DNA from 4 places in the Marinobacter sp. MA genome. Region 1 is predicted to be linked to each of the others. Evidence: predicted binding sites of a transcription regulator. Region 1 holds the regulator's gene; each other region holds the start of a gene.

What was found. Region 1 encodes FliA, which starts transcription of late flagellar genes. Its sites were predicted from a motif close to CTAAAGTTTNNNNNNNNNNNGCCGNTAA; they were not measured.
Region 2: the regulator FliA is predicted to act here: its motif matches at 4,442-4,469, upstream of NUW46_RS07735 (flagellar protein MotY).
Region 3: the regulator FliA is predicted to act here: its motif matches at 3,681-3,708, upstream of NUW46_RS06605 (methyl-accepting chemotaxis protein).
Region 4: the regulator FliA is predicted to act here: its motif matches at 3,889-3,916, upstream of NUW46_RS01725 (methyl-accepting chemotaxis protein).

The regions. Positions count from the first base shown of each region.
Region 1 is NZ_CP103058.1:2,773,743-2,781,250, reverse strand. Features, by position in the region: gene flhF (flagellar biosynthesis protein FlhF) at 1-1,238, shown strand, start outside; gene NUW46_RS12860 (MinD/ParA family protein) at 1,306-2,118, shown strand; gene NUW46_RS12855 (RNA polymerase sigma factor FliA) at 2,150-2,893, shown strand; gene cheY (chemotaxis response regulator CheY) at 3,056-3,439, shown strand; partial or broken gene NUW46_RS12845 (protein phosphatase CheZ) at 3,460-4,160, shown strand; gene NUW46_RS12840 (chemotaxis protein CheW) at 4,177-6,327, shown strand; gene NUW46_RS12835 (protein-glutamate methylesterase/protein-glutamine glutaminase) at 6,393-7,508, shown strand, end outside.
Region 2 is NZ_CP103058.1:1,644,675-1,652,182, reverse strand. Features, by position in the region: gene NUW46_RS07745 (GNAT family N-acetyltransferase) at 1-2,339, opposite strand, end outside; gene NUW46_RS07740 (histone deacetylase family protein) at 2,548-3,474, shown strand; gene NUW46_RS07735 (flagellar protein MotY) at 3,481-4,398, opposite strand; gene pyrC (dihydroorotase) at 4,584-5,615, shown strand; gene rnt (ribonuclease T) at 5,660-6,316, shown strand; gene NUW46_RS07720 (methyl-accepting chemotaxis protein) at 6,396-7,508, opposite strand, start outside.
Region 3 is NZ_CP103058.1:1,395,425-1,402,932, reverse strand. Features, by position in the region: gene NUW46_RS06620 (amidase) at 1-924, shown strand, start outside; gene NUW46_RS06615 (EAL domain-containing protein) at 1,052-2,908, shown strand; gene NUW46_RS06610 (pseudouridine synthase) at 2,893-3,636, opposite strand; gene NUW46_RS06605 (methyl-accepting chemotaxis protein) at 3,779-5,404, shown strand; gene NUW46_RS06600 (efflux RND transporter permease subunit) at 5,401-7,508, opposite strand, start outside.
Region 4 is NZ_CP103058.1:390,274-397,781, reverse strand. Features, by position in the region: gene NUW46_RS01735 (TRAP transporter substrate-binding protein) at 1-713, opposite strand, end outside; gene NUW46_RS01730 (response regulator) at 874-2,052, shown strand; gene NUW46_RS01725 (methyl-accepting chemotaxis protein) at 2,053-3,729, opposite strand; gene NUW46_RS01720 (CHAD domain-containing protein) at 3,955-5,307, shown strand; gene NUW46_RS01715 (thiol-disulfide oxidoreductase DCC family protein) at 5,291-5,665, shown strand; gene NUW46_RS01710 (rhodanese-like domain-containing protein) at 5,749-6,129, shown strand; gene NUW46_RS01705 (YchJ family protein) at 6,137-6,484, opposite strand; gene NUW46_RS01700 (sulfite exporter TauE/SafE family protein) at 6,695-7,426, shown strand; gene NUW46_RS01695 (hypothetical protein) at 7,423-7,508, opposite strand, start outside.

The DNA.
Region 1 (7,508 bases):
ATGCCGTGATTCTTTCCAACCGTCGGGTCGACGGTGGTGTCGAAATCGTGACGGCGCTGGACTATGACGAAAACATGGCGCGCCAGCGCCTGGGCAACCAGGCCGAAGAAGCCACCAACGGATCCCGCCTGGCAGAAATGCAGGCTGACCAGCATCGTCGTCTCGAGGATGAATTGAGCCGATCCCGTGACCGCATCCGTGAAGTCAGGGAAAAGCGTGCCTCCCAGGGAGCCGGCTACTCAGGTCCGTCGTTTGTTGCTGTTCAGGAAACGGTCGGCGGCGATTTCGGTGATAGTGTGGCTGAGCCCCAGGCGCCGAAGGATGTCTATTCTGATGAACTCGCACAGATGCGTGCCGAGATCAGCTCCCTCAGGGATATGATGCAGGGTGGTCGCTCGCAGCCGGACTCTGTGGTTTCGACAAACACGGCTGTTCAGCAAAGGCTGGCCGAGCGCCTGCAGGAATTCGGCCTGGGCAGCGAGCTGGCAGGGTCAATTTCCCGTCGCCATAAGGCAGGGCGACTGGAAGATGGTTGGAAGCAGTCCCTGAAAATGCTGTGCACCGGCGTCCGGACCTCTCGCATGGAGTGGCTTGATGAGGGGGGCGCCTATGCGCTGGTGGGTCCTACCGGTTCCGGCAAGACCACCACGATTGGAAAGCTGGCGGCGCGGTATGTGCTCAAGCATGGCTCCGACTCCCTGGCTCTGGTCACCACCGATCGATACCGGGTGGCGGCGCACGAGCAGTTGTTCGTGTTCGGTCGTATCCTGAATGTGCCGGTTCGGGTGGTGGATGAGACTCACAGCCTGGACGATATTCTGGACGAGCTGTCAGACCGTCACCTGGTTCTGATTGATACTGCCGGGCTGACAAGTTCGGATAAAGGTTATCAGGAACAGCTGGCCGAACTGGCTCGCAGCCATCACAATGTCAAAACGCATCTGGTCGTCTCGGCAACCAGTCAGCCGCGCATCATGAAATCCGTCTGGCATTGCTATAAGATGGCAAATCTTGCGGGCTGTGTGATGACCAAGATCGATGAGGCCCTCACATTGGGTGAGTCCCTCGGTTTTGTCATGGAAACCGGTCTGCCGGTAGCCTACTACACAGACGGGCAGAAGATTCCTGAAGATCTGCACCACGCAGAAGCTGTTCCGCTGGTGCGGCTGGCCGTGGATCGGCTTAAAACACTCCAGCAACAGCAGGCGGTCGCAGAGGGCCTGAAAGAGCACGCCTGAGACCGGACAGATTGACAGCAGGCGTCGGAAACGCACCGGCGAAACGTGGCAAGAGACAAAAAACAGTATGAGCAGAGCACATCCGGTACAGGTGATTGCAGTTTCCGGCGGTAAAGGTGGAGTCGGCAAGAGTAACGTGTCGGTCAACCTCGGAATTGCCCTGGCGCAGAAAGGCCGGAGAGTGGTGCTGCTCGACGCCGATCTTGGGCTCGCCAACATCGACGTATTGCTGGGCATCACCGCCAACCGTAACCTTCAGGATGTTCTGGCAGGCGACTGTGACCTCAAGGACGTTCTGGTAAATGGTCCCGGCGGCATAAAGATCGTTCCTGCCTCGTCAGGTACCCAGCGGATGACCCAGCTCAGTCCCATGGAGCATGCCGGGCTTATTAATGCGTTCAGCGAGCTGGGGGATCAGATCGATGTCCTGATCGTCGACACCGCCGCCGGTATCTCCGAATCGGTGGTCAGCTTTCTCAGGGCGTCCCAGGAGTTACTGTTGGTTGTGTGTGACGAACCCACGTCCATCACCGATGCCTACGCCCTGATCAAGCTGATGAACCGGGATTATGGAACCAATCGTTTCCGCATTCTTGCCAACCAGGTGCGGAATGAGCAGGAAGGCCGGCATCTGTTCGAAAAACTGACTCGGGTCACCGAGCGCTTCCTCGATGTGGCACTACAATATGTCGGTATAGTCCCCTACGATGAGGCAGTGAAGAAAGCAGTCCAGAGACAGAGGGCAGTGCTGGATGCCTATCCCAGAGCGAAAGCCTCCCTGGCCATCAAGTCTCTGGCCGACAAGGTAGACAGCTGGCCGTTGCCGTCCTCACCCCGTGGACATCTGGAATTCTTTGTGGAGCGGCTCGTCGAAGTCTGAATCGGATCCAGTCAAACAAGAAACCGGATACATGACATTGGCGAAAAACCTCGGAATCTATAACCAGTCCGGTGCGCAGAAAGCATCTCAGCTTGTTGAGCAACACGCGCCGCTGGTCAAGAAAATCGCCCTCCATTTGATGGCCCGCCTGCCGGCTTCCGTTCAGCTTGAAGATCTTATGCAGGCCGGCATGATTGGCCTGCTTGAGGCTGCCCAGCGATACAGTTCCACCAAAGGAGCCACCTTCGAGACCTACGCCGGTATCCGGATTCGTGGGGCGATGGTCGATGAAATCCGCAAGGGCGACTGGGTTCCCCGCTCCGTGCATCGAAACGCCCGTCGCATTTCCCAGGCCATCAAGGCTGTGGAAGACCGGCTTGGCCGGGAAGCCCAGGATCAGGAAGTGGCCGAGGAGCTGGGCATGGAGCTTGCGGAGTATCATTCCTATCTTTCCGATTCCAACAGTGGCCGACTTTTTAGCCTCGATGAGCTCAATGAATCCGGAGAGCTGCCGATAGAACAGACAGAGACGCAGGATAACCCTCTGGAGGGGTTGTCCTCCGATGCCTTCCGGCGGAGCCTGGCTGAGGCCATTGAAGACCTGCCGGAGCGGGAAAAACTGGTTCTGAGCCTTTATTACCAGGAAGAGCTGAACCTCAAGGAAATAGGCGCCGTGCTGGGCGTCAGCGAGAGCAGGGTCAGCCAGATTCACAGCCAGGCTGCCTTGCGCCTTCGGGGGCGGTTGTCGGATTGGCGCCAGGAACCGGACAGCTGATTGCGTTCAGTCTGTGTCTGCGAAGGGGCAGTCTGTAGTTTTTGGTAACCGATGCTTTACAACGGAAGCAAAGGTCTGACAATAAGCGGTTTAAACAGCGGCCTGCTAGACTTTGAACGCGAAGGTCAAACGAATTCCGGGTGTTACTAACTGGAGGTCCCATTGGACAAAAACATGAAAATCCTCATTGTGGATGATTTCTCCACAATGCGACGGATCATCAAAAACCTGCTGCGTGATCTGGGCTTCACCAACACCGATGAAGCAGACGATGGCAACACAGCCTTGCCGATGCTGAAGAGCGGCAAATACGACTTTCTGGTCACCGACTGGAACATGCCGGGCATGTCCGGGTTCGATCTTCTGAAGGCTGTCCGGGCTGACGAGAATCTGAAAACCCTGCCGGTATTGATGGTAACGGCTGAGGCGAAGCGCGACCAGATTGTTGCCGCGGCTCAGGCGGGCGTGAACGGCTACGTTGTCAAACCGTTCACTGCCGCTGTGCTCAAGGAAAAGATTGAGAAAATCTTTGAAAGAATCCAGTAACCAGAGGTCGGATGGCTCTCATGAGCGATAGCAAAAAGAACCATCGGGGCCTTGAGCCGGAGGTGACCGAAAAGCTCCAGCGGCAGGCAGCAGAGCTGGCAGAGAGTGTTGATGCCGGTGATTATGCCAAAGCCATGACCCTGATCAATGAACTCAGCGAGGTCAGGGATCAAAGTCTGTACCGCGAGGTAGGGCGATTGACCCGGAGCCTGCACGAAGCCATCCGGAACTTCCAGATTGACCCCCGGAACGCGGAACAGCAGGAAGCGCTGTCGAAGATGACAGACGCCTCCGATCGCCTCGAATACGTTGTGCAGATGACCGGCGAAGCGGCCAACCGCACCATGGACCTGGTTGAGGAAACCATGCCGGTGGCCAACGCGTTTCGTGAAGAAGCGGCCTCCTTGCGGGACGAATGGCAACGTCTGCGTCGTCGGGAGATGCAGCCGGCGGAGTTCCGGGAACTGTACGGCCGTATTGATCGCTTTTTTGTCAGCACAGCCAGCGACGCTGACACCATGTACAACAATCTTTCGGAAATTCTGCTTGCTCAGGATTATCAGGGATTTGACACCGCCCTTAAGCACCGCCCTGGTGATGAGGAGCAGCTCTGCGATTGAGAGGGAAGTCAGACCGGGCCCAGATCAAGGCCGATGAGCGTGAAGATGTAGTTTCGGGACAGGATGACGTTGACGACCTGTTGTCCAGTCTCGGTTTCTGAACAAAGAGGGTAACGCATGGCGTTTGATGCTGATGAAGAGATTTTGCAGGACTTCCTGGTAGAAGCCGGTGAAATTCTCGAAAAGCTGTCAGAGCAGTTGGTAGATCTTGAGCAACATCCTGACGACAGTGATCTGCTCAACGCCATTTTCCGTGGCTTTCACACCGTTAAAGGCGGCGCGGGCTTCCTTCAGCTTGAAGCGCTGGTAAATTGCTGCCACTCCGCCGAGAACGTTTTCGATACCCTGCGCAATCACAAGCGTAAGGTGGACTCCGAACTGATGGACGTGGTTCTGGAGGCCCTGGATAACGTTAATGCCATGTTTGAAGAGGTTCGCAATCACGAGGAACCAACACCGGCTCCGGACGAACTGATTGCCCGCCTCGATGCCCTGGCCCTGCCAGAGGGTGAGGGAGCGCCTGTCGCCGACCCTCAGCCGGAACACGAAGAGAATGAACCGTCGGAGGATGGCGGCGACATCACCGACGACGAATTCGAACGGCTTCTGGATGCCTTGCAGGACGAAAAGAGCGAAGAACAGGCACCGGCTTCAGACTCCGGAGCGTCTTCCGGTGACCGGGAGGGTTCCGGAGATGACGAGATAACCGACGACGAGTTCGAGGCGCTGCTCGACCAGCTGCACGGAAAAGGGCAGTTTGCCGGCGCACCTGCGGGCGAGGACGATGCTGTCAGCAAAGAAGAAAAGCCGGCGGCCAAGGCAGAAGGCGGTGGCAGCGACGATCTGATCACCGACGACGAATTCGAAAAACTGCTGGACGATCTCCATGGCAAGGGTGGAAGCCCGACTGCCGGCGGAGAGTCCTCCACTCCGAAAAAGCCCGCGGGTGCGAAGGAGCCTTCAGCGCCGAAAGAGCCGTCAGCGCCGAAAGAGCCCTCAGCGCCCAAAGAGCCAGCCAAGCCAAAAGCAGAGGCACCGAAGCCCGGGAAGCCGGAGACCAAAGGCGCTGCCACCCCTGCGATGCCCGCCCGCGAACACGCGCCCTCGGCTGAAACAACGGTGCGTGTTGACACCAAGCGTCTCGACGACATCATGAACATGGTGGGTGAACTGGTGCTGGTGCGTAACCGCTTGCAGCGTCTGGGCGCGGAAAGCGAAGACGAACACATGCACAAAGCCGTGTCCAACCTGGATGTGGTCACCACCGACCTCCAGTCTGCCGTCATGCAGACCCGTATGCAGCCGATCAAGAAGGTGTTCGGCCGGTTCCCCCGGGTTGTGCGTGACCTGGCCCGGAACCTCAAGAAAGAGGTCAACCTGGTGATGCACGGTGAAGACACCGATCTGGACAAGAATCTGGTCGAAGCGCTGTCTGATCCGCTGGTTCACCTGGTGCGAAACTCGGTCGATCACGGGATCGAAGCCCCGGAAGTGCGCGAGAAAGCAGGTAAGCCACGCCAGGGTACGGTAACCCTGTCTGCCGAACAGGAGGGGGATCATATCCTGCTGTTCATCGAGGATGATGGCGCCGGTATGGATCCGGAAGTGCTCCGTCGCAAGGCCGTCGAGAAGGGGATTTACGATCAGGATGCCGCGGATCGTCTGACCGATTCCGAGTGCTTTAACCTGATTTTCGCAGCCGGTTTTTCCACGAAGGAGCAGATCTCGGACGTCTCCGGTCGTGGCGTCGGCATGGATGTGGTCAAAACCAAGATAGGGCAACTCAATGGCCAGTTGAGCATTGAATCGCAACTGGGCAAGGGTTCCCGGATTGTCATCAAGGTTCCGTTGACCCTGGCCATCATGCCCACACTCATGATCATGTTGGGTGACCAATCGTTCGCGCTGCCGTTGGTGAATGTGGTCGAGATCTTCCACCTGGACCTGACCAAGACCAATATCGTCGACGGACGAGAGTGTATTGTGGTCCGGGAAAAGGTGTTCCCGCTGTTTCACATCAAACGATGGCTGGTGCGTGATGGTACTTCCCAGGAAGTGCCGGAAAACGCCCATGTGGTCATCGTGGCCATGGGGACCAAACAGGTCGGTTTTGTGGTCGACCAGTTGGTGGGGCAGGAAGAGGTGGTGATCAAGCCCCTCGGTCGAGCCCTCCAGGGTACGCCGGGAATGGCCGGCGCCACCATTACCGGCGACGGCAGGATCGCGCTGATCATTGATGTGCCAAGCCTGTTGCAACACTACGGCTAAGCCGGGCTTTCAGGTGACTGCGGCCATAGAAGGCCGCAGAACGTTGGATTGGGTAGGAGAAGTGGATGACAGTTTCTGTCCTGGTCGTTGACGATTCAGGGTTTTTTCGCAAACGGCTGACGGAAATCCTGACCAGCTCCGGCCAGATCAAGGTGGTTGGGGCTGCAACCAACGGCCGGGAAGGAGTGGAGCTGGCCGAAAAGCTGCGTCCCGATGTAATCACCATGGATTACGAAATGCCGGTGATGGATGGCATCTCCGCCGTGCGCGAAATCATGCGCAAACATCCGATACCGGTACTCATGTTTTCTTCTCTCACCTACGAGGGCGCCCGGGTCACACTCGATGCCCTCGAGGCGGGTGCCGTCGATTTCCTGCCCAAGAACTTTGAAGAAATTGCCCGGGACAACAGTCAGCTCCAGAAAATCCTGATTGAGCGGATTCTGGACGTGGCCCGCAGCCGCCCCGGCAACCGCCCTGCTGCGCCGGCCCGCCCCGAACCGTCGGCGCCTGCCTCCCGCGCTCCGGCCACGCCGACCCGTCCTCGTGCGGAAGTCACGCCGCGCCAGCGGCCAGGCGCCCACAGCCCTGCGGCTGCGACTGAACCCGAGGCGCCGAGGCGTCCTACCCGTCGAGGCCCGGCGAAGCATTACGCTGTGGTTGGCATCGGCACCTCCACCGGTGGACCTGTTGCCCTGCAACGGGTGCTGACGGCGTTGCCCGCAACCTTTCCGGCTCCCATCGTGTTGGTACAGCACATGCCTGCCAGCTTCACGCCGGCTTTCGCTGAACGCCTGAACAAGCTCTGTCGGATTGAAGTCCGGCAGGCCGCGGATGGCGATGTGTTGCGGCCGGGACTTGCTCTGCTGGCACCGGGTGGCAAGCAGATGATGGTTGAGAACCGGGGTGGGCAGGCCAGGATCCGCATCCTACCCGGCGACGAGCGGCTCAACTACAAGCCCTGTGTCGACGTAACCTTCGGTTCCCTGGCCCGCAGTTTCCCGGGCAAGACGCTCGGCGTCATTCTTACCGGCATGGGCTCGGACGGCAAGGAAGGGTGCCGGATGATGAAGCAGAGCGGGTCGGACATCTGGTCCCAGGATGAAAAGTCATCGGTTATCTATGGCATGCCCATGGCCGTTGCCAAGGCAGGACTGACTGACGACGTGCTGTCCCTGGAC
Region 2 (7,508 bases), 1.1 Mb from region 1:
TCCCGGGAGAAATGCTTCCGGTACTGGAAGAACCGGTAGCGGATGGATTCTGGCGACTGTAGCTCATGAAACGCCCGGTGCGCGGGCTCATCTTCGGCCAGTACCGGCCGGATGATGACCCGCCGCCCGGACTTCGGCAATACAATCCACTCCTCGAGTTCGCGCGGGTATGGCTGGATAATCGGCCGGCCTGGCTTGTCGGCCAGATTGATGGCGATATTCACAGCCACGGCCCCCTGCTCGTTGAACAGCAGTGGCGAAATCTCCAGACCCTGTATTTCGGGAATGTCGATGACGATCTGGGAGAGGGTGACCAGCGTCTCGGACACCGCCCGGATATCCTCTTCCGGCTTCAGGCTGTGTTCTTTCAACAGCTTGTACATATAAGTCCGGCGCAGAAGCTCCCGGGCCAGCACCATGTTCAATGGCGGCAGTGCAATCTGCCGGTCGGTCATCACGTTGATCTGGGCGCCCGCTGCGCCACATACCACCAGGGGGCCAAATAACGGATCCCGGGTAATACCAACACTGAACTCAATCCCGCCCACGTGCTGATAGGAACGCTGAACAGCGAAGCCGAGGAAGCCACTGCCCGGAAAGTGGCTCTGGTATTCCTCCATCAGGTAGCGGCAGGAGTCCATGATGGCCGCTTCGCTGTTGAGCTTCTGAACCGTGCCCTTGTATCGGCGCTGGGTAGGACTCAGGTCGAGGAAAGGATGGCAGGCCTGCTCATGGATGATGGTGATATCGATGGGACGCCGCTCAACTGCGAAAACCTCGAGGACCTCTTCCATATCGTCGCAGTACATGGTGTCGATGGTGCTAATGCCATAGTCACTCACCAGATCCCGGGCTTCCCGGTTCGACAGATGATACCGGCCAGAGCGCAATGCCCGGCTGACCACATGACGGGTGTGGGTTCGGTCTGCAAAGTGATCGGTAAAGGACTCGGGTGTTTCCGTGAGCAGCCGCTGAACACGCTGATGACGCACGTGCTGCATGAACGCCATGACGGCTTTTTCGGGATTGAAGAACGACGGCAGCCCGGCCCGGTAAAACTCTTCCCGCGCATCCATGACCGTACTCTGGCCCAGCCAGCAGGTGAACACGTTCAGACGGGTGCCCTTGGAAGCCTGTACCACAGCGTCAGCAATCTGGAGGCTGTCCTCTGTCAGACTTGGCGCATACATCACCAGAACGTTTGCCACTTCCGGATCCTTGGCAAGAATCTTGATCGCCTGCCCATACAACTCCGGGGAAGCATCGTAGTTGAGATCGATCGGGTTCTTGCGGGTCCAGTAAGGTGGCAGCAGCTCGGCCAGGGCATCGATACTGGCATCCGACAACTCCGCCAGCTCACCGCCCAGGTCCGCCAGGCGGTCCACGGCCAACACCCCCGGGCCAACCCCGTTGGCCATGATGGCCAGGCTTTCCCGGCGCAATGGCCGCATCCGGGTTAACGTCTCGAGCGCATCGAACATCTGGCCAAGGCCGTCCACCCGAAGCACACCGGCCCGCTGGAGCATGGCATCGTATATCGGATCGCTGCGTTTCAAACCGGCCGGCAGATCGTGGGGAAACCACTCCGATTCCGGTACCCGCCCGGATTTTACTGCGATCACTGGCTTGGTGCGGGAGGCTACCCGCACCGCAGACATAAACCGCCGGGCATTCGGGATGTTCTCGATGTGCAGAAGAATCGCGCGGGTCTGGGTGTCCTGCGCCAGATAGTCGATCAGATCGTCGTGATCGATATCCATGCCATCGCCGAGGGTCAGGAAGTAGGAAAACCCCACCCCCCGGGCAAAGGCCCAGTCTATAACCGAACTGGCAATGGTGCCGGACTGGCCGACGAAAGCAACCCGTCCCGGGATCGCGCCCATATGGGCATAGGTGGCGTTCAGGCTACGTGCCGGAACCATCAGACCAATCGTGTTGGGGCCGAGCACCCGGATCCCGGTTTCCCGGGCGGCCTCGCGTACGGAATACATCAAAGGCTGACCGGTTTTGCTGTGAGTACGGGACATGCCACCGGTCATGACGATGGCGGTGCGCACCCCGGCTTCCCCGAGCCGCTTGATGGTCTTGGCCACGGTATCCGGCGGCGTGCAGATGATGGCCAGGTCCGGGGAAAAGTCCATTTTGGAGACTTTTTTGACGCAGGGCACACCGTGCACGTTGTCGTAATCGTTCTGGTTGACCACCAGCAGGCGCCCCGGATAACCGCCCCCCATCAGGTTCCGCAATACCATGCCGCCAAGATTGTCTGCCCGCTCCGACGCACCGATCACCGCAATGGACGCGGGATTGAAAAGGCTCTCCAGATACCGGGTGCTCAAGCTGACTCTCCTATGTGAGTGGCCGGCAGGCCGTTGGCGAATAAATGTAATAAAACAGGTTACTTATGAGTGTAACCCTTATCTTAGGCCCTGATTCCCCGATGTGAAATGGCTATCGCCCCTATAAGACCAAAGAAACACGGCATCAGGCAGTTTTCCCTGATAAGCTTGAAGAAAATATAAGCACATCGAAGGCAGTTCGAGACGTATGACCACGGCATTCTTTTCCCACGATGACTTCATGAAACACAACATGGGGCCGGAACATCCGGAAAGCCCTGAGCGTCTGGCGGCGATCATCAGCTACCTGGCTGATACCGGTCTTGATCAGAAGCTCGACTGGGTGAGGCCGGAAGAGATCACCCGGGACCAGTTATTGACGGTGCATCCCGAAAAGTACCTTCATCAACTCGATCTGATGCAACCCACAAGGGGCCGCGTGTTTACCGATCCGGATACGGCCATGATGCCGGACACTTTGCGGGCAGCCCGCCTTGCCGCTGGCGCCAACATCCAGGCCGTGGATATGGTTATGAGTAGCCAGGTAACCAACGCCTTTGTTTGCGCGCGCCCGCCCGGCCATCATGCCGAGCGAGCAAAATCCATGGGCTTCTGCTTCTACAATAACGTCGCCCTGGCCGCCATGCGCGCTCTCACCTTCCATCACCTTGAACGGGTCGCGATCATTGATTTCGATGTGCACCAGGGCAACGGAACCGTGGACATTGTCGGTGGTGACGAGCGAATCCTGATGTGCTCCAGCTTCCAGCACCCGTTCTACCCGCACTCCCATGTGCACCGCCAGGCCGACAACATCGTCAACATTCCGATTGCAGCGAACTGTTCGTCTGAAGAGTATCGGAAACAGGTGGAGGCAGGTTGGCTGAAGCGGCTGAACGACTTCAAACCGCAACTCATTCTGATTTCCGCGGGTTTTGATGCCCATAGACTTGACCCGATGGCGGAACTGAATCTGGATACCGACGACTACCGCTGGTTGACGGAAATGATCGTGTCTGTTGCACGTGAGCACAGCAACGACCGCATCATTTCAACGCTGGAGGGCGGATACCACCTGAGGGCCCTGGCAGAAAGCGTAAACGCCCATCTGGAAGTATTGAACTCGGTTTACTGAAAGCGATTATCCCCGGGGCTCACCGCCATACCCGTTGGCCTGCTGAAGCTCCGGGCGATCACCTGCCCTCTGCAAGCGGATATTGGTGCGGCGGTTATCCGCCGGCCGGTTGGATACCGGGTATTGGTCACCGTGGGCCCGAACGGTAATCATGTTTTCATCAATACCGCTCGCCTTGAGGTAGTCGGCCACCACGTTGGCACGATCTTCGGAAAGCGCGCGGTTGTCGATACGACTGCCAATGCTGTCACTGTGGCCATCCACGAAAATTCTCTCAACCGTGGTGTCGGCATTCACGTAGCGCACGATGTTGTCCAGCAACTGCCTGTCGGCGTCAGACAGTTGAGTGCTGCCACTGGCAAAGGGCACCCTTGAACGCTGAATCTGATCAAAGTTCACCGGCAAGAGATTCGACGTGCAGCGCTGATAGCGCTGGTATTCACCAGCAAAATTGATATTGGACACCTGCACCCGCACCGGACGACCATCAAACCAGGATTCCCGGGTAACCGTGGGGCGCATACCCTCCAGCAGGCCGTGGGCAACAACAAAGGCCTGGCGTGTGTCCAGGGAGACCTGGCGGCGATCATCCGACACATTGACCGTGCCCAGGGGCTTCGTCGCCACACCCGGACGCCAGGCCGGTGCCTCCACCACGAGACTCCCACGCCCCGGTCGCATCGGTGTCGAATCAGACTCCAGGAAAAAGCTCAGACTTTCACCCGCGCGATGATTGAACACGGCCCGACCGTAACCGGGAACCTCGTGCACCAGGCGACACTCGAATACCGATTCGGCAAGATACCACTGGCTATTCTCGATACCGGCACCATAGCTGGCAGCCTGCCCGGCAGCCGGCAAAAGCAGCACAGGAAGACTGCAAGCGAGCAGTGTATTGAGACGTTTTCCGAGGCGGAATCCCATAGTACGTGCCATCAGTGTCCGGTAGTTAACAGATCCTGATTGCTTAACGGCCCGCGCCTGCCTTTCTTTAGCTCCGGCCGGAAAACAATCGCCGGCGCCTTCTGGTATAATTCGCCAAATTTTTCGGGGCTCTATCCTCCAGGGCCCCACAGCACGCCTCGCATAAGGTATTGCGGACAACTGCCATGACAGAAAAGCTTACTCTTACCCGGCCCGACGACTGGCACCTTCACGTTCGGGATGGTGACATTCTTAGCGACGTGGTACCGGCCACGGCGGCCTGCTTCGGCCGCGCCATCATCATGCCTAACCTGGTGCCACCGGTCACAACCGCCGCTGATGCCACAGCCTATCGGGAGAGGATTCTCGCGGCTGCCAAAGGCACCGCCTTCGAGCCGTTGATGACCCTGTACCTGACCGAGAGCATGACACCGGAAACCATCCGCGAGGCCAAAGCCGTCGGTGTTGTGGCCGCCAAGCTTTACCCGGCGGGCGCGACAACGAACTCCGACTCCGGAGTGAAGGATATACGGAACATCTATCCCGTGCTGGAGGCAATGGCAGACTGCGGCATGCTTCTTCTGGTTCATGGTGAAGTAACCGACGCCGATATCGATATCTTTGACCGTGAAAAGGTGTTTCTCGAGCGGGTCCTGGCCCCCACCCTGGAGGCTTTCCCGAATCTCAAGGTTGTGCTGGAACATATTACGACGGCCGATTCCGCCGAGTTTGTCCAGCAGCACACCGGCGACAACCTTGCCGCGACGCTGACGCCCCAGCATTTGATGTATAACCGCAACCATATGCTGGTCGGCGGCATTCGACCGCACCTTTATTGCCTGCCAATTCTGAAGCGCAACCGCCATCAGAAGGCGTTGCGGGACGCAGTAGCCAGCGGCGACAAACGCTTTTTCCTGGGCACGGATTCTGCTCCCCATGCCAAGGATCGCAAGGAGGCTGCCTGCGGCTGTGCTGGCTGTTACTCAGCCTATGGCGCCATCGGCCTGTATGCGGATATTTTTGAAGAGCTTGGCATTCTGGACAAGCTTGAGGCATTCGCCAGCTTCAACGGCCCTGACTTCTACGGCCTGCCGCGCAACACCGATACCATTACCCTGGTTCGCGAACCCTGGACCATGCCGGCGGAGCTGCCATTGGCTGACGGAACCATCGTGCCCCTGAAGGCCGGTGAAACCGTTCACTGGCGACTGGCGTAAACCTGATCTATTCCTTCTCACACACGGCCAAGACCGGAGCTTGAGTGACTGACGAAAACAAACCACCGCATCCCATGTCCCGCCGCTTCCGCGGATTTCTACCCGTTGTCGTCGACGTGGAAACCGCAGGATTCAATCCCGAGCGGGATGCCCTGCTGGAGGTGGCGGCGGTAATACTGACCATGGACGACGACGGCTGGGTGCGGCGAGCGGAGACCCACGTACAACAGATTGATCCCTTTGAAGGCGCCAATCTGGAGCAATCCGCCCTGGATTTCACCGGCATCGATCCGTGGAATCCAGAGCGTGAAGCGGTTCCCGAGCGGGAAGGTCTCAGTGAAATCTTCAGCCCGATTCGCAAGGCAGTGAAAAACCACGACTGCAAGCGGGCCGTTCTGGTGGGACATAACGCCACTTTTGACCACAATTTCATCTTTGCGGCCGCACTGCGAGCAGATATCCGGCGCAATCCATTTCATCCCTTTTCCACTTTCGATACCGCCACTCTGGCCGGCCTGGCGTACGGCCATACGGTTCTGGCCCAGGCTTGTAAGATCGCGGGCATTCCGTTCAGCAATAAGGAAGCCCACTCCGCAGCCTATGATGCGGAAAAGACTGCGGACCTGTTCTGCGGCATTGTGAATCGATGGAAAGAGCTGGGCGGCTTTCCACCTCCGGTGATCCCCGAAGAGACCGAGTAACCGCCATTAGAAAAACCCGCCGTAGCGGGTTTTTATTTGTGTGCCAAGCATGGCCTAAGATTTCAACGCCTTCTGGTACTCAGCTGACTTTAAACCGGGACAGCGAATCCTTGAGCTGATGAGACAACTCGGCCAGGTCACCACTGGCTTCTGATATCTGGGCCATGGCCTGTTTGGTCTCAACGGACTTTTCTGCAATTGTAGATACGTTGCGCGTTACTTCTTCGGCTGTGGCTGATTGCTCTTCGGAGGCAGTCGCAATCTGCTCGGCCATACCGGACATCCGGGTGACCTCGTCCACTGCCTCGCGAAGTTGCAATACAACGGCTCCTGCCCGCTCGGAAATACCGCTGGCCTGGACGCTGCAGCGCGTAACCACCTGTGAAGCACGCTCCGACGAATTAACCAGAGTTTCGATGGAACTACTGATCTCCTCGGTCGCCTTCTGGCTATTCTGGGCCAGGCTGCGCACTTCATCCGCAACCACCGCGAAGCCCCGGCCCTGTTCACCGGCCCGGGCCGCTTCAATGGCGGCATTCAGAGCCAGCAAATTGGTCTGGTCGGCAATTGACTTTATCGAATCCAGAACCCTGGTGATGGATTCCATATTCTTTCGCAAGTCCTCTATGCCGGCCTCTGCTTCCTCCAGTTCCCTGGCCATGGCACGGGTGTCATCAGCGGAGGATTCCACCTCGGCTGCGCTGCGGCTCACCGCCTCATGAGTGCGCTTGGCGCTGGCTGCCGATTCCGCGGTGTTCTGGGACACCTCGTTGATGGCGGAGGACATTTCCTCAATGGCCGACGCCACCTGCTCAGTCTGCTCTGCCTGCTGATTCACACTCTCCAGAGTATGTGAGGAAGTACCCGACAATTGTTCAGATGCACTGGCCTGGCGCTGGGAAGCCTCCTCGACCCTGAAGATCACTTCTTTCAGGTCCGACACCATTTTGAGCATGGAGCCGTAAACACCCGTTGCCCTGTCACTTTCGGACGAATCAATGACCAGATTACCCGCAGCCACCTGCTCCGCCAGTGCCTGCAATTCGGCCGGGTCTCTGCCGAGGGGTTTCATGATCCGCACTGCGGTCCAGACCGCCACGGCCACTACAGCCAGGATCACAATAGCAATGGCTATCGCGGCCAGCATCCACATTTCACGCACGGGCGCCAAGGCCTCGTCTTCGCTGATCTC
Region 3 (7,508 bases), 1.4 Mb from region 1:
ATTCCGGCCGCTTGCTGCGGCCTGGTCGGCCTCAAACCCACACGAGGACGATTGATCGATAACGAGGCGGCCGCTTCCCTGCCCATCAACATAATCAGCGAAGGCGTGGTGACCCGTTCGGTGCGGGATACGGCCAATTTTCTCGACCAGGCACAAAGCTATTACCGGAACCCGAAGCTGCCAGCAGTGGGTAACATTCAAGGGCCTTCAGGTCGGCCCCTGAGGATAGGCCTGGTGCTGGACTCCATCAATGGCCATAAAACCGACAACATCACTCGCCAGACCGTCAAAGAAACCGCTCTCAGACTGGAAAGGCTCGGGCACCGGATTGAACCTGTCCCCGTACCCGTGCACAGCGCCTTTTCTGAAGATTTTGCTCTCTACTGGGCCCTGCTTGCTTTCGGTGTGAGGACCAACGGCCGGAAAATACTTCACCCGGACTTCGACAAACGCAGAACGGATGGGCTAACCAACGGGCTGGACAGAATGTTCAGACGACAGTTCTGGCGCCTGCCCGCCGCACTCTGGCGGCTCAGGCGCTCCTGGCACGACTACGCCCATGCCATGGCAGGTTTCGATGCCGTGCTCACGCCGGTGCTCGGCCACACAACGCCCACCCTTGGTCACCTGAGCCCCGACGTACCTTTCGATACCCTGTTCGAGCGGCTGCGCCAGTATGTCAGCTTCACCCCACTGGCCAACGCCACGGGCGCACCGGCAATCTCCATACCCGCGGGGCGAACCCCCGATCATCTGCCGGTATCCGTTCAATTCATGGGCCGTCATGGGGGCGAATCTACGCTTCTTGATATCGCCTACACGCTGGAGGCTAACCATCCGTGGCCACAGCTCTACGAGCTCAAACAGCAAGATTTAACCAACGAAGACCGTAACGCCAGGGACTCTCTGGCCGATACCCTGTAAAAGTGGACACCCATAACAACAGCTGCCATATTCTTTAGGAAGCTCAGAAACAACCTGACCTCTGGGCCGAACCGACACCGAGGACCGTTCGTATTTCCAGTAAAGGCACACAATATTGAGCCCTGCCATGCGTGACAGTGAAGTCCTGGTGACCCATCACAGGTCACTGATGGAACTGAGCCATAACATCAGGTTTATCGAAATGCCCCGGCCCCGGAAGCTGGCAGCCCTCATGGAGCTGTGCACCCGCTTGCTGGGTGTAAAACGGGCAAGTGTATGGCTGTTTCCTCCAGAACGGGACCGCATCACCTGCGAATGGCTGCACGACCAGGAGCAGCCCGACAGCAACTGTTGCCTGGCGCAGAATGGCGCCGAATTCAACCTTTACCGCTCGGACCATCCCGAATACTTCCAAGCCATTACAGAAGAACGGGTCATTGCAGTGGATGATGCCCGCAACGATATCCGCACCCGTTCATTCGACCAGGATTATCTGACTGTTCAGAACATCCATTCCATGCTGGACGCGCCGATTTTCGATGGCGAACAGCTCAGCGGTGTTGTCTGCCTGGAATCGGACACCCCCCGGGAATGGTCGGTCCCGGATATATCGCTGGTCGCTGCCATTGCTGACACCATAAGCCTCATGAACACCCACGAAGCGTGGCTGAGGTCCAAGCGCGCCCTCGATTACGTCAGCCGGTACGATTCTCTCACCGGCCTCGCCAACATAGATTCGCTGCGCGACCGGTTGAGCCACCTGGTGCGCAAGATCAAACGTCGGGGTACCGGCAGCCTGGCGCTGCTCTGGATAGATGTCGACCGTTTGAAAACCATTAACGATGGACTGGGCCCCCAGGCGGGCGATCAGGTGATCGCCGACATCGGTATGCGCCTGAAAGACATCCAGTTGGCGGGTAAGGACTTCTTGGCCCGAATTGGTGGCGACGAATTTGCTCTCGTCATCCGCAACTACACCCTGCCCGGGTTTCTTGATGAAGTCACCCAGGAGATCCAGACCCGGATCCGCCAGCCAATCCGGGTGTCCGACCAGGACCTGAACGTGAGTGCCAGCGTGGGTATCTGTCACTTCCCGGGCGACTGTCGTGAACCCGAGGAACTTCTCCGCGGCGCTGAAGCGGCGATGTATCATGCCAAAAGGCAGGGCCGGGACCGATCCACGCTGTTCGACTCGGAAATCCAGATGACAGCACGCTCCCGATTTGCGCTGGAAAGCGAATTGCGGGAAACGCTCAAAACCAACGGCCTCGATGTATTCTACCAGCCAATCATGGACCGCACGGGAACACAGCTGGAAAGTGCCGAGGCGCTGGTTCGCTGGAAGCATCCACAGCGGGGCTGGCTGTCACCGATCGAGTTTCTCGACGTAGCGCGCAGTGCCGGGCTGATGTACGAACTCGGCGCCTGTGTACTCAAGAACGTCTGCGCCCACTGGCGTCAGGCGAAAGACCAGAACACTCCCTTACCCACCATATCCGTCAATCTCTCCGCCGAGCAGGTGCTGGTGCAGGAATTACCGGAGTTGGTGAGAGAAATCTGCAAGAACCAGGATATGCCAGTCAGTGCCCTTCAGTTTGAAGTGACCGAGGATTCGATCCAGGGCGATTTCAGTGGGATAGGTCGGATTCTGGAGCAGCTGGTAGAGGCGGGCGCGGAGCTTGCCATTGATGATTTCGGCACCGGTTATTCATCGCTGTCGCGGCTAAAAACCCTGCCCTTCTCCCGCATCAAGATCGACCGATCGTTTATCAACAACCTCCCTGATGACGACAACGATTGCGCAATCACCCTGTCGATCATCGGGTTGGCCAGGGGGCTCGGGCTTTCGGTGGTCGCCGAAGGGGTAGAAAGCGAAGCCCATGAAGCCTGGTTGTTCGAGAAAGGCTGCGACTACCTCCAGGGCTACCGTTACAGCAAACCGCTGCCCTATTCAGACTTCATCAGCCGCTACTGTTCCAGGTGATTTTGCACATCAAACCCGGGAAATATTGATAACACCTCAAGGAAGCTCGCCTCAGGCGCGGCACTGATCGTCAGGGGTTCACCCGAAACAGGATGGCGAAAAGCCATCTTCGTCGCGGCCAGCATCAGACGCCCCTCACCGAAACGCTCGGCAAAATAACGGTTGTGTCGGCCCCGGCCGTGATTGGCGTCGCCAATCATAGGGTGGTTGATATGCTTCATGTGCCTTCGCAACTGATGCTTCCGGCCTGTTTTCGGGGACAATTCGACCACGGCGTAGCGACTGGTCGGGTATTTCTCGATTTCCACCGGTATCTCGGTGGTCGCCAGGGTGCGGTAATGGGTAAGCGCATTGCGGACCGGCTGTTCGATCCCTTTCAGCCGCCGATCTTCTGGCTCTTCCCTCAGGGGATAATCAATCTCCCCTCGCTCCGGCGGCCAGCCACGCACCATGGCCAGATAGGTTTTCGCCACATCCCCGGCCATCATTGCCATACCCAGCGTGCGAGCGGTGTCGCTGTCCCTGGCAAACACCAGGATGCCCGAGGTGGGCCGGTCCAGTCGGTGTACCGGGTAGACATGCTCGCCATCATTGAGCGCCCTGGCATATTGCAGGGCAAACTCGGTTTCGTGTCTGTCGATGGGGCTTCGATGCACCAACAAGCCAGCTGGCTTGTGGACAATCAGAAGATACTCATCCCGATAAAGAACACTCAGCGGATTCGCCATCAGAAGCCTGTCATAAAAAGTTCATAAACAAATTGATATAAAGTCTCATGGTTTTAGTTGCGATGCCGACATTTCAATAAACATATACTAGAAACTGCCACGACAAATGGTCTGTCACCTACATCCTGATCGGTAAGTATCAATGAACTGGTATTCCAAGAGCATTCTCAACCGGGTCCTTCTTGTCGTCCTTACGGCAAACCTGATTGTCGCCGCCGTGGCGGTGATTTACCTGAATTTCTCCCTGAAAGTCAAAGACGACTTCAACGAACTCGTGGGCACCAGGATGGTCAATGCCCTGGAAGCCCAGGACGTGCTGTCAGAGTTCAAGACCCAGGTCCAGGAATGGAAAAACGTCCTGATCCGCGGGTCAGACCCTGATCAACTGGATAAATACTGGGGCCGATTCCAGGAGCGCGAGGCGTCTATCCAGAGCCAGCTTGATAAGCTTATTCCCCGCATCCAGGAGCCCGAAGCAAAAGCTCTGATGTCTGATTTCAAACGGGCACACCAGACGATGGGAAGAGCCTACCGTCAGGGGTTTGAAGCATTCACCCGGTCCGGATTCGATCCGAACGCGGGCGATGCGGCGGTACAAGGAATTGACCGGGAACCCGCCAGACTGATCGTCGATGCCGCAGCCGCGGTCCGGGAAGATAGCCTTGTAAGGGCCGATACCCTCAACACCGTAGTTACAGAACGTAGCTGGCTGGTTGCAGGTCTGTTGATCGCCGCGATCGTTCTGGGCACCATCGCCCTGATTCTGATCCTGCTGTCGGGCGTGGTTCGTCCAGCCCAGAGGCTTACGTCACAGATTGCTCGTCTGGGAGACGGTGACCTTTCCGATCCGGTCACCATGCAACGCGCCGACGAATTGGGACAACTGGCCGATGCCGCACGAAGCCTGCACCGTTTCCTCAGCGATACCGGAAATCAGCTGAGCGAGAACGCCAGGCAACTGAACGAGACCGGAGAGTTAATCCGCAAGAACGCCGACAGTGTTGTCAGCCAGTCCGACCTGGCCCACCAGCGCATTGAGCAGATCGCCACGGCCATGAACGAGATGTCGGCGACGGCCGAAGATGTCGCCAGTCACGCGGCTTCCGTGGCTACCGAAGTCAGTCAGACATCTGGCGAAACCGCCACTGCCGACTCGCAGATCAATACGGCAGTAGACAGCATGCGGCGGCTTACGGATCAGATTCGAAGCTCCGCCGAAACCGTCAATCAGCTCGCCAGCGATGGTAAAAAAGTGGGCGACGTCATGCAGGTTATCCGGGAGATTGCGGACCAGACCAACCTGCTGGCGCTGAACGCCGCCATCGAAGCGGCCCGGGCAGGCGACGCCGGTCGTGGCTTTGCCGTGGTTGCCGATGAGGTGCGCAATCTGGCGGCGAAAACCCAGGAAGCGACTGTCGAGATAGACCAGATCATTGGCGCCATCAGTGGCGCTTCGAGAGACGCCACCGAGTTCATGCAGGCGTCAGGCGTTGTCGCTCAGGAAAGCAGCGAGGCGGTGGAAGCCGTGCGCGCCACCCTGGGGGAAATCAACCGGCGGATGGGCAGCATCAATGATGCGACAACCCAGGTAGCCACGGCAGCCGAAGAGCAGACCAGCGTCTGTGAAGACATTAACCGCAATGTCACAGATGTAGCCGAAACGTCAGAAGCCATGCACCAGGCCGCAGAAAACAACCTGCGTACCGTTCCTGAACTTGAGGCCATGGCCACCAAAGCCCGGAAGTTGGCGAACCGAATCAGGCACTAGGCGCTGCGAAACCGGCTGGTCAGCCTCCCGAAAGCCTGGCCAGCCCGGTTGCCCAATACCAGCAACGACGGCGTGAGCAACAGCGTCAGCACCGTTGCAAATGCCAGTCCGCCGGCGATGGCACTGGAAAGCTGGGTCCACCACTGGGTAGAAGGCGCGCCAAGACCGAGGGACGGCGTAATCAAATCCACGTTGACGCCCAGAACCATGGGCATGAGCCCCAGCACGGTGGTGATCGCGGTAAGCAGAACCGGCCGTAGACGCAGGCAACCGGTTTCCAGGGCGGCCTCATAGGCCTCCATGCCGTCCTTGCGCATCTGGTTATAGGTATCGATCAGAATGATGTTGTTGTTTACTACGATGCCCGCCAGTGCAATCGTGCCCATTCCCACCATCACAATGCCAAACGACTGGCCCGTGAACAGCAGGCCCAACAGCACGCCCGCCGTCGACAGTACGATCGCCGACAGAATCAGGAAGGTCTGGTACATCGAATTGAACTGTGTCACCAGTATCAACAGCATCAACCCTATAGCCACCAGGAAGGCGGTCGCCAGGAAGTTGGAGGCCTGTTGCTGATCCTCGTTCTCGCCGGCAAACTTCACCGAAACACCCTCGGGTGGTTCTGGCATCTCCGCCTGCAGGGCCCGCAGCAGCTCGTCCACACGACGGCCCGGTGCCAGATCAGATTTGATCGTCACGGTCCGCTGGCCATCCACCCGGACAATACTGTTGGTCTTGTCACCCGGGCGAAGATCCACGAATTCTGAAAGCGGCACCTGGCCCCGTGAGGTATGGATGGTCTGGCGTTGCAGGTGGTCCAGTTCCCGCCAGTTGTTGGGCACGCGCACCACAATGTCCACTTCGTCCCGCACGTCTTCCGGGCGATAGGTCGCCAGTTTCAATCCGTTGGTAACCAGGCGCACGGCACTTCCGATACCCAGGACATCGGTGCCAAACCGAGCAGCGGCTTCCCGGTCTACCTGCAGTCGCCACTCGATACCGGGCAGGCTCCGGTCGTCTTCAATATCCACGAAGCCACCGAGTTCGCGCATTCGATCTTTGATTTCGTCCACGTAGCCATTGAGGCTGTTCGCCTCCCGGCTGCTCACCTGAAGCTCTATCGGCTTGCCTTCTGCAGGACCACCCTCCTGCTTGCGGAATTCCAGTTCAATGCCAGGAATATCGGAGGTCAATTCCCGGAAGTCCTCGAGAATCTCACTGGCCGGTCGCCGGGTGAACCAGTCAGTAAACTGGAACTGCAGAACGCCGATAACATCCGGCGCCAACTGTGAGCTGGTCTGGACCATCGAGCGGGCGTAAAGGGCCTTTACCTCAGGCATACCCCGCAGCCGCTGCTCCACTTCCCGCACAATGGCATCCCGCTCCCACACCGAGAGATCGCCTCGCGCCCTCACCTGCACCTGGGCGGAATCCGGCTCCACACTGGGGAAGAACTCCACCCCGTGGTTGAAGCGGGCATAGGCCGCATAGATCACGGCGATCACACAAAGCACGCCTATCAGCGTCAGCCCTGGTGACTTGAGCAGCAGTGCCAGCAGCTGCCGGTAGCCCTGCATCAGGCGCCCCTGCAAGTTTCCCTGGCGCGCGCGCCGGCCTCCACTGGTGCTACCCAGCACGGGCAGGAACACCAGCGCCATGGCCAGGGAAGCGATCAGGCAGATGATCACCGTCAGCGGCAGGAATTTCATGAATTCTCCCACCACGCCCGGCCAAAATAGCAGCGGTACAAACACGGCCAAGGTGGTTGCGGTCGACGCAATAATGGGCCAGGCCATGCGGCTCGCCGCCTCGGCCCAGGCGTGCTTGACCGTCTGCCCTTCCGACAGGTTCCGATCCGCCAGCTCGGACACCACGATGGCGCCATCCACCAGCATGCCCGCCACCAGGATCAGACTGAACAGCACCACGATATTGAGTGTGAGCCCCATACTCCAGATCACCAGGATACCCGTGAGGAACGCGCCCGGGATGGTCAGTCCCACCATCACCGCTGAACGGGGCCCCATGGCGGCGATAACCACGATCAGGACCAGCACGATGGCCGTGAGCACGTTATTCAGCAGGTCACTGAGGATATCCC
Region 4 (7,508 bases), 1.9 Mb from region 1:
ACTTCCGCGCCCGGCTCCTGCCAACCCGAATAGTAGTACTTGGCGATCTGATGGAAGCCCATCTGGAAATCCAGGGCAGGACCGACCCATTCAACGGCATCCACGGTGCCACGCTCAAGTGCGGTATAGAGCTCACCCGGCGGCAGGTTGGTCACGGCAACCCCCAGCTCGGACATGACTTCGCCGGCAAAACCGGGGGTGCGCATCTTCAGACCCTTCAGGTCTTCCAGCGAGTTGATTTCCTCGCGGAACCAGCCACCCATCTGGTTACCGGTATTACCGCCCGGGAAAGACAGCATGCCGTACGGCTCGTAGACCTTCTGCATCAGTTCCATGCCCTCGCCATGGTAGAACCAGGCATACATTTCAGGTGCAATCAGCCCGAACGGGATGGTGGTGAAGTACATGGCATTGGGGATAGTGCCCTTGTAGTAGTAGGACGCGGTGTGCCCCATGTCGTACTGGCCGTTGCGCACCAGATCAAAAATGCCGAACGGCGCCTTGTGCTTGTTGGACGGATCTATGCGGATCTGCAAGCGGCCATCCGACATGGTTTCAGCCATGTCCGCCATATGCTGAACCGTCTCTCCCAGTACCGGAGAGTTGGGCCCCCAGGTTTGCGCAAGGCGCAGAGTATAGTTTTCCTCGGCGAGGCCGATGCTGCTTGCGAGAAGCAGCGCCGACGCTACCGTTGCTTTCAGCAGGTGGGTCATTGTCGTTGAACCTCTATTTCATTGTTATGTTGTGATTTTTGATGCCTCGGAGATAGTAACCTGTGAGTTTAAAAAAGGCCAAAATCTGTTCATCCGGGCGTTTATTGGCTATGTTGAAAACAACTGATTGCCGTAATTCCAGGGATCCGGGTTACAGTCCATGCCAGATAAGGAACTCTCCAAACATCGAGCGCAGTTGGAGGCCCTCAGGGCCGCCTACGTGGGAAAGATGCCCGAGACGTTTGAACGTCTGGAGGCGCTCATCGACGCAATACCAACCGCCCCCAATGAAGCAACCGGGCTGGACAACCTGAACGCCTCACTCGGACTGTTATACCAGGAGGCCCACAAACTCGCTGGCACTTCCGGTTCTCTCGGTCTTGAGTGTGTTTCGACAGCAGCAAGGCAATTGCTGTCTCTTGCCGAGAACTGGCACACAAATCCTCTGGATTCCGTTGCCAAAAAAGAGATGATGGTTGCGCTGCTCAAAACCATGCGCGATTGCGACATGAAGCCAGCAGAGGAAAGCTCCGAACCCACCAGGCTTGGCTCACGGAAAATCCACATCGTGGACGACGACGAACTGGTGGCTCAGGAAATGCTTACCTGGCTTGTTGAGGCAGGATTTGATGCGGAAGTCTTCCTGTCTTCATCGGTGTATCTGGACGCCTTTGAGACACTCCCCCGGCCGGACATGATTATTATGGACGTCGCCTTTGGCAAGGACATGGGCGCGGGGCCGGACATCATCCGACAGCTTCGAAACCGGCTGGGGAGAATGCCGGCGGTTATCTTTCTTTCCATCCATGACGAAATGCCCGCCAGGCTTTCAGCACTCCGGGCAGGCGCCTCGCGCTATCTGGTCAAACCGGTCACCAAAGACCGACTCATGGCCCTCGCCCATGAATTTGCCGAGCGCAAGAACACGACAACCTACCGCGTACTGATGGTGGATGATGATCAAACCGCCCTGCAGGCCGCAAAAATACAGCTGGAACAGGTTGGGCTTGAGGTACATGCCTGCGAGGAACCCCTGGAGGCATTGGCGGTTGCGAGGGATATCAGGCCCGATGTCATCATCCTGGATATTGTCATGCCGGACGTCTCCGGGACGGAGCTCGCTGCCATCCTGAGGGAGGACCGGGAATTCGATGCCACTCCGATCCTCTTCCTGACGTCACAGACCCATCAGGACGAGAAAACCCTCAGTGTTGCGCTCGGGGGCGACGACTACATCCTGAAGCCCTTCGACTCCGACTACCTGACGGCCACGGTCCTCGCCCGAGCCAAACGCTCCCGAAGGTTGCGCGAGCTCATCAACGCGACCGACACCCGCTGATCAGACCTTGAATTGCCCAACCAGATCCCGAAGGCTCTCACCCAGGCGCGCCAGTTCGTGGCTGGCTTCGTTGGTCTGGGTTACGCCGGTATCACTGCGCTGTGCAGCATCGACAATACGAACCACGTTCTGGTTGATTTCTTCGGCAACCTGGCTCTGCTGCTCTGAAGCCGTGGCGATCTGGGTCACCTGGTCATGAATCTTGCCGACCGACGCTTCGATGGTTCGCAACGCGCTGGTCGCATGGTTGATCCTTTCGACCGTTTCCGTTGACCGGTTGCGTGATTTGTTCATCCGCTCAACCGATGCCTTGGATTCGGTAACAAATCCGTCAATCATGGTTCGAATCTGATCAGCGGACTCGGCGCTGCGTTTTGCCAGCTGGCGAACTTCATCGGCAACCACCGAGAAACCACGGCCATGCTCACCAGCCCGTGCAGCCTCGATGGCGGCGTTCAGGGCCAGCAGGTTGGTCTGCTCGGTCACAGCATGAATGACGTCGAGCACCTGCTGGATTTCATCGGATTTTTCCGCCAGAGCATTGATGCTCCGGGCGGTATCTTCGATCTCTTCGGACAGCTTGTTCACGGCGCCCTGAGCACTGCTGATGGTTTCGCCGCCTTCCCGGGCCATGCGATCGGCGTCCGAGGCCGAACTTTCAACTTCATTGGCATTACCGGAAATCTGCTGGATGGTGGCGGCCATTTCGTTGATGGCTGAGGCAATCTGATCCGTCTCGGACCCCTGCTCCTGAACCGAAGCCCGGGTCTCGTTTGCGACCCGGCTCAGTTCCTCCGCTGCGGAAGCCACCTGGTCCGTCGTCGCGCCCACCTCGCGCATGGTGTCCTGGATCTTGATCACGAAGGCGTTGAAACGCCGGCCCAGCTCGGCCAGTTCGTCATTACCCTCGTCCGGCAGGCGCTGGCGCAGGTCACCCTCACCGTCGGCGATTTCCTGCATCATGTTGCTGACGCTCTTCAGTGGCCGGGTCACGCTACGACCCACGAAGATGCCGATTACCAGGGCAATCACAACCACCAGCACTGTCACCAGCAGGATAAAGCCCAGGGTCTCGGCCATACCGGCTTCAATTTTTTCGCGAGCTGCTGCTACCTGGCGATCAATGTCGGTAATGTAGACGCCAGCACCGATCATCCAGTCCCAGTCCGGGATGATCGTGGAGTAGGACATCTTGGGTTCTTCATTGCCAGAGGCCGGGTTCATCCAGTCATAGCCATAGAAGCCCTCACCGCGGGCCGCGTCGAAAAGATTGCCAACCAGTTTCCTGACAACCGGGTTTGACGTGGGGCCTTCTTTCGAAGGATCTGGAGCATACGCCAGGTTGAAAACATCCCGGGTGTAGGCGAATACATAATTGGTTTCGTCAAAACGGATAGAACGCAGACGCGCGGCAGCCGCCTCCTTCGCCTCCGCTTCTGTCATTGAAGGGTCGTTCTTGGCCTCCAACACTACTGCCTCAGCAGCATCAATCAGGTTCTGCAGCCCGGTCTTGCGTGCTTCGAGAAGACTGGTCTCCAGGCGTTTGAGCTCGGCTTCTCCGTTCGCCTGAATCTGATTGGCGGTGATCCAAGCGAGGGTTGCCGCCGTTATCAGTACAGGCACCAGTACGGCGATAAGTAAGCGGCTTCGGATTTTTAACCGGCTCAGAACATTCATGCTTTCAAACTCCCGGGAACTTGCTATTGATGCGGATTATCCACAGACCAACTCAGGTGATCTGTTCCAGTTTGTTAAAAGAGATTTCACTGACTCTCTCTGCGCGTGTTCAGCGCTACGGATAAACGGACCTTCCGCCAATGTTTTCAGACACGTAGAGTAACGGCAGTAACGTAAATGTCTTGAGCAAGCGTCAGACTAAAGGACCACTACGAAGGTAGGCCAATGAAGCACCTGTTTCTGGTACGCCATGCCAAATCCAGCTGGGCCGATGAAACGCTCTGTGACCGGGAGCGGCCACTGAACGCCCGGGGCGAGAGTCAACTGGTACCTCTGGGCAAGGCTCTGGAAGCAGCGGGCGCGTTCCAGGGCGAGATCTTCACCAGTGATGCCACCCGCGCCATCGCCACACTTGAGGGGGCAGTGCCTGAGATGGCTGCTCGCGAGCGCTGCCAGCATCTTGCCGAGCTGTACACCTTTGACTACCGGCGTCTGCTCGCCTGGCTGGAACATCGCGACGCTGATTCCGGAATCACGCTTGTAGGTCACAATCCTGCCTTGCTGGAACTGGCCCAGTGGCTGCTGAAACATCCTCCCGAACAGCTACCTACCGCCAGCTTCATTCACATCCGCCTCCCGATCAAACATTGGCACCAGCTAGACCGGGGCAAGGGCAAGCTGGTGGCTCTGATGACGCCACAGGATTACAGCTATGCCCACTTCGAACGGAAACTTAAAAAGAAAGCCAGAACCGAGGGAGACGACCCGGCAAGGGACATCCCCAAGGCCCTTCACCACCAACATGATCGGCTAAGGCAACTGGAGCGTGGCGTTATCCTGGGCCTGGACGACGAATTCCTGCACCAATACCGGATTGCGATTCGGCGCAGCCGGGCCATTGCCGAATCGGTGCAGGAAGTGACAGGTGACAAGACGCTGGCAAAAGCGGTTAAAACCCTGAAACGTCATGCCCGTGCGACGGGACCGTTACGCGATCTGCATGTTTTTCTCCAGGACTTGCCTGAATTGTGTGGCGACAATTCGGAAGTCCGGGCAGCCCTGCAGATCTGGTTCGAACAGGAAGCCGCCAACCGCCACAAAAAACTGGTCAAGCGCCTGCAGAGCAAGCGCTATCACGACAGCATGGAGCACTGGCTGAACCTCATTGAGTCCCGAAAGTTCCAGAAGTTGGCGGAGACGCTAAAGGCAAAAGACATCCGAAAGGCGGTGGAGAGCCGTATAAAAGGGTTCAACAAATTGACCGCTGAGCTGATGCATACCTCTCCGGATGAGGATATTCATCGGCTTCGCAAGCAACTCAAGCGAATCCGTTACCTGATGGAGCTGGACTCGAAAACCTGGAAGTCCGAGCTGAAAACGATGAAAGCACGCCAAAAGCTGTATGGCCGCTTCCAGGATCTACATGTTCAGATCGAACTGCTTGACCAGTTCCGCAAGGCGGCCCCGGAGGTCTTACCCGCCGCCCTCGACGGGATTATGGAAACCCTCGAAGAGCGCAAAGCGGACGCCCGGAAACAGATTCTGACCCTTGGAGGACTTGATGGAGCCCCGTTATGACACCCTGTTTTACGACGGACAATGCCCACTATGTGCCAGGGAGATTCGCACCTTGCGCAAACTGCAGCGTGGCAATCTCATCTTCGCAGACATCCACGAACAGCGTGATGGCAGCGGCAATTTGCCGAGCCATGAAACTCTGCTGCGACGCCTGCACCTGATGACCTGGACCGGGGAATGGGTCATCGGCTTGCCTGCAAACGTTCGGGCCTGGTCCCACACGCCCTATGGCTTTCTGTTCAAGCCCCTGCTGTGGCCCGGCATTTTCCAGATTGCCTCGCGTATCTACGGGATATGGGCAGATAAGCGCTATGAACGTAAGTACGCCTGCGCCTTCGGTGACAACGAGGCGGCTTAATCGTACATATTCGGAGTGACGCTCGGCGGTCGAACCCTTATCCTGAGGCATAACCTTATTCCATCAGTTTGAGGAGCTCAGCTATGAAAACTGCCCATGACCTTGTAGAAGCCGCCAAGAAAGAAATCCAGGAAGTGCCCCTGGATCAGGCGGACGATGCCATCAAGAATGCCGATCTTCTGCTGGATGTGCGGGATGCGGATGAATACCGGGCTGGCCATATACCGGGCGCGGTGAACATTTCCCGCGGCTTGCTGGAGTTCAAGTTTACCAACGATCCGGCGTTTGAGAGCCGCGACATGAACATTGTCTGCTACTGCAAGACATCCGGGCGAGCCGCCCTGAGCGCCAAGGCCCTGAAGGAAATGGGCTACATGCATGTGCAGTCCATCGCCGGTGGATTCGATGCCTGGCAGGAAGCAGGCAAACCGGTCGCCAAGCCGGAACTGCCCTCGTTCGAGTAATGGACGCCTACAGGCAGCAGGCCTTGTACTTCCGGCCACTGCCACAGGGGCAGGGGTCGTTCCGACCGGGCTTCAACTGGCCCTCGCTGGTGTCTCCCCGAAGGTAATACCAGCGGCCCTGCTCCTGAACGAAATCGGAATTTTCTTCGAGAAAGCCCCAGCCCTTACCCAGGCGGTAGAGCGCTCGGAAATGAACCGTCCCGCGATTGCCCGACTCACCGGTGTCCAGGATCTGCAAACCGGTCCATTCCGGCGAGTCTGCCAGAGCGAGCGTCTGTGGTCGTGTGCTCTGGTGCCAGGTGGCTCGCAGGTAATCCGGAAGATCGAGAACGAACGCTGCGTAACGGGACCGCATCAGTGCCTCCGGCGACGGAGCCGGTTTATCCTGATGGAAGGGCTGGCAGCATTCGGGGTAGGATTTGCCGCTGCCACAGGGGCAACTTTGGTGTTCAGGCTGCTGGGTCATCGGGGATCATTCTTTTCGACTTTGCTCCTGGCCCCGCAGTGTATCAACATCTGACCGGTACTGCTCCGGCCTTTTCCAACGACTTCCTGGTGATTTCCTTTGACGGGTGTATCGCTGTTACAGATTCTTCTGGCCAACCTTGCCATTCTGGCCGGGGCCTGCCTGCAGGGTGTGGCCGGCTACGGCATTGGTACACTGGCTGCGCCATTGCTGTTTCTGATCAGCCCGGTGTTCGTTCCTGGCCCCCTGATACTGAATGCCACTCTGCTTACTGTCTTCATGCTGATACGCAATCGAGGCGCATTGCAGGTCCGGGAAGTGCGCTTTGCCATTGTGGGCGGAGTCGTCGGAGCAATTCTGGCGGCTCTGACATTGCTGGTGATCTCGACGGCGGGCTTCGAGCTGATTTTTGGTGTGCTGATTCTCGCCGGGGTAGCGCTCAGCATTGGTGGGCTCAAGCCAGCGCTGAACGCCCGAAACAGTGTGATGGCCGGAGCCGCCTCGACCTATATGGGCACGATTACCGCGGTGGGTGGGCCACCGATCGCCTTGATCTACCAGAATGAAAAGGGGCCTCTGGTCAGGGCCAATATGTCCGCGTTCTTTCTGGCGGCCAGCGTCCTGAGCCTGTCAGGACTGCTCGCCTCCGGCTACCTGGGAACACGGGAGCTGTTCCTGTTCGCGGTAACCTTCCCGGGCGTATTCCTGGGCTTCTGGCTTTCCGGCAAGCTTGTCAACCGCATGCCCTTTGAGGGCCTTCGCCCGGTCATTCTCGGTATCGCGGCCATCGCCGGAACCGCAGCCCTCACTCGCGGCCTGCTCTCGCTCTAGGAATCGGCCCAGAGCCGGACACGGAACCGATTCTTGCGCCAGAGCAACGCCAGCCATATGGCATGGGCATTAATCAGGAAGG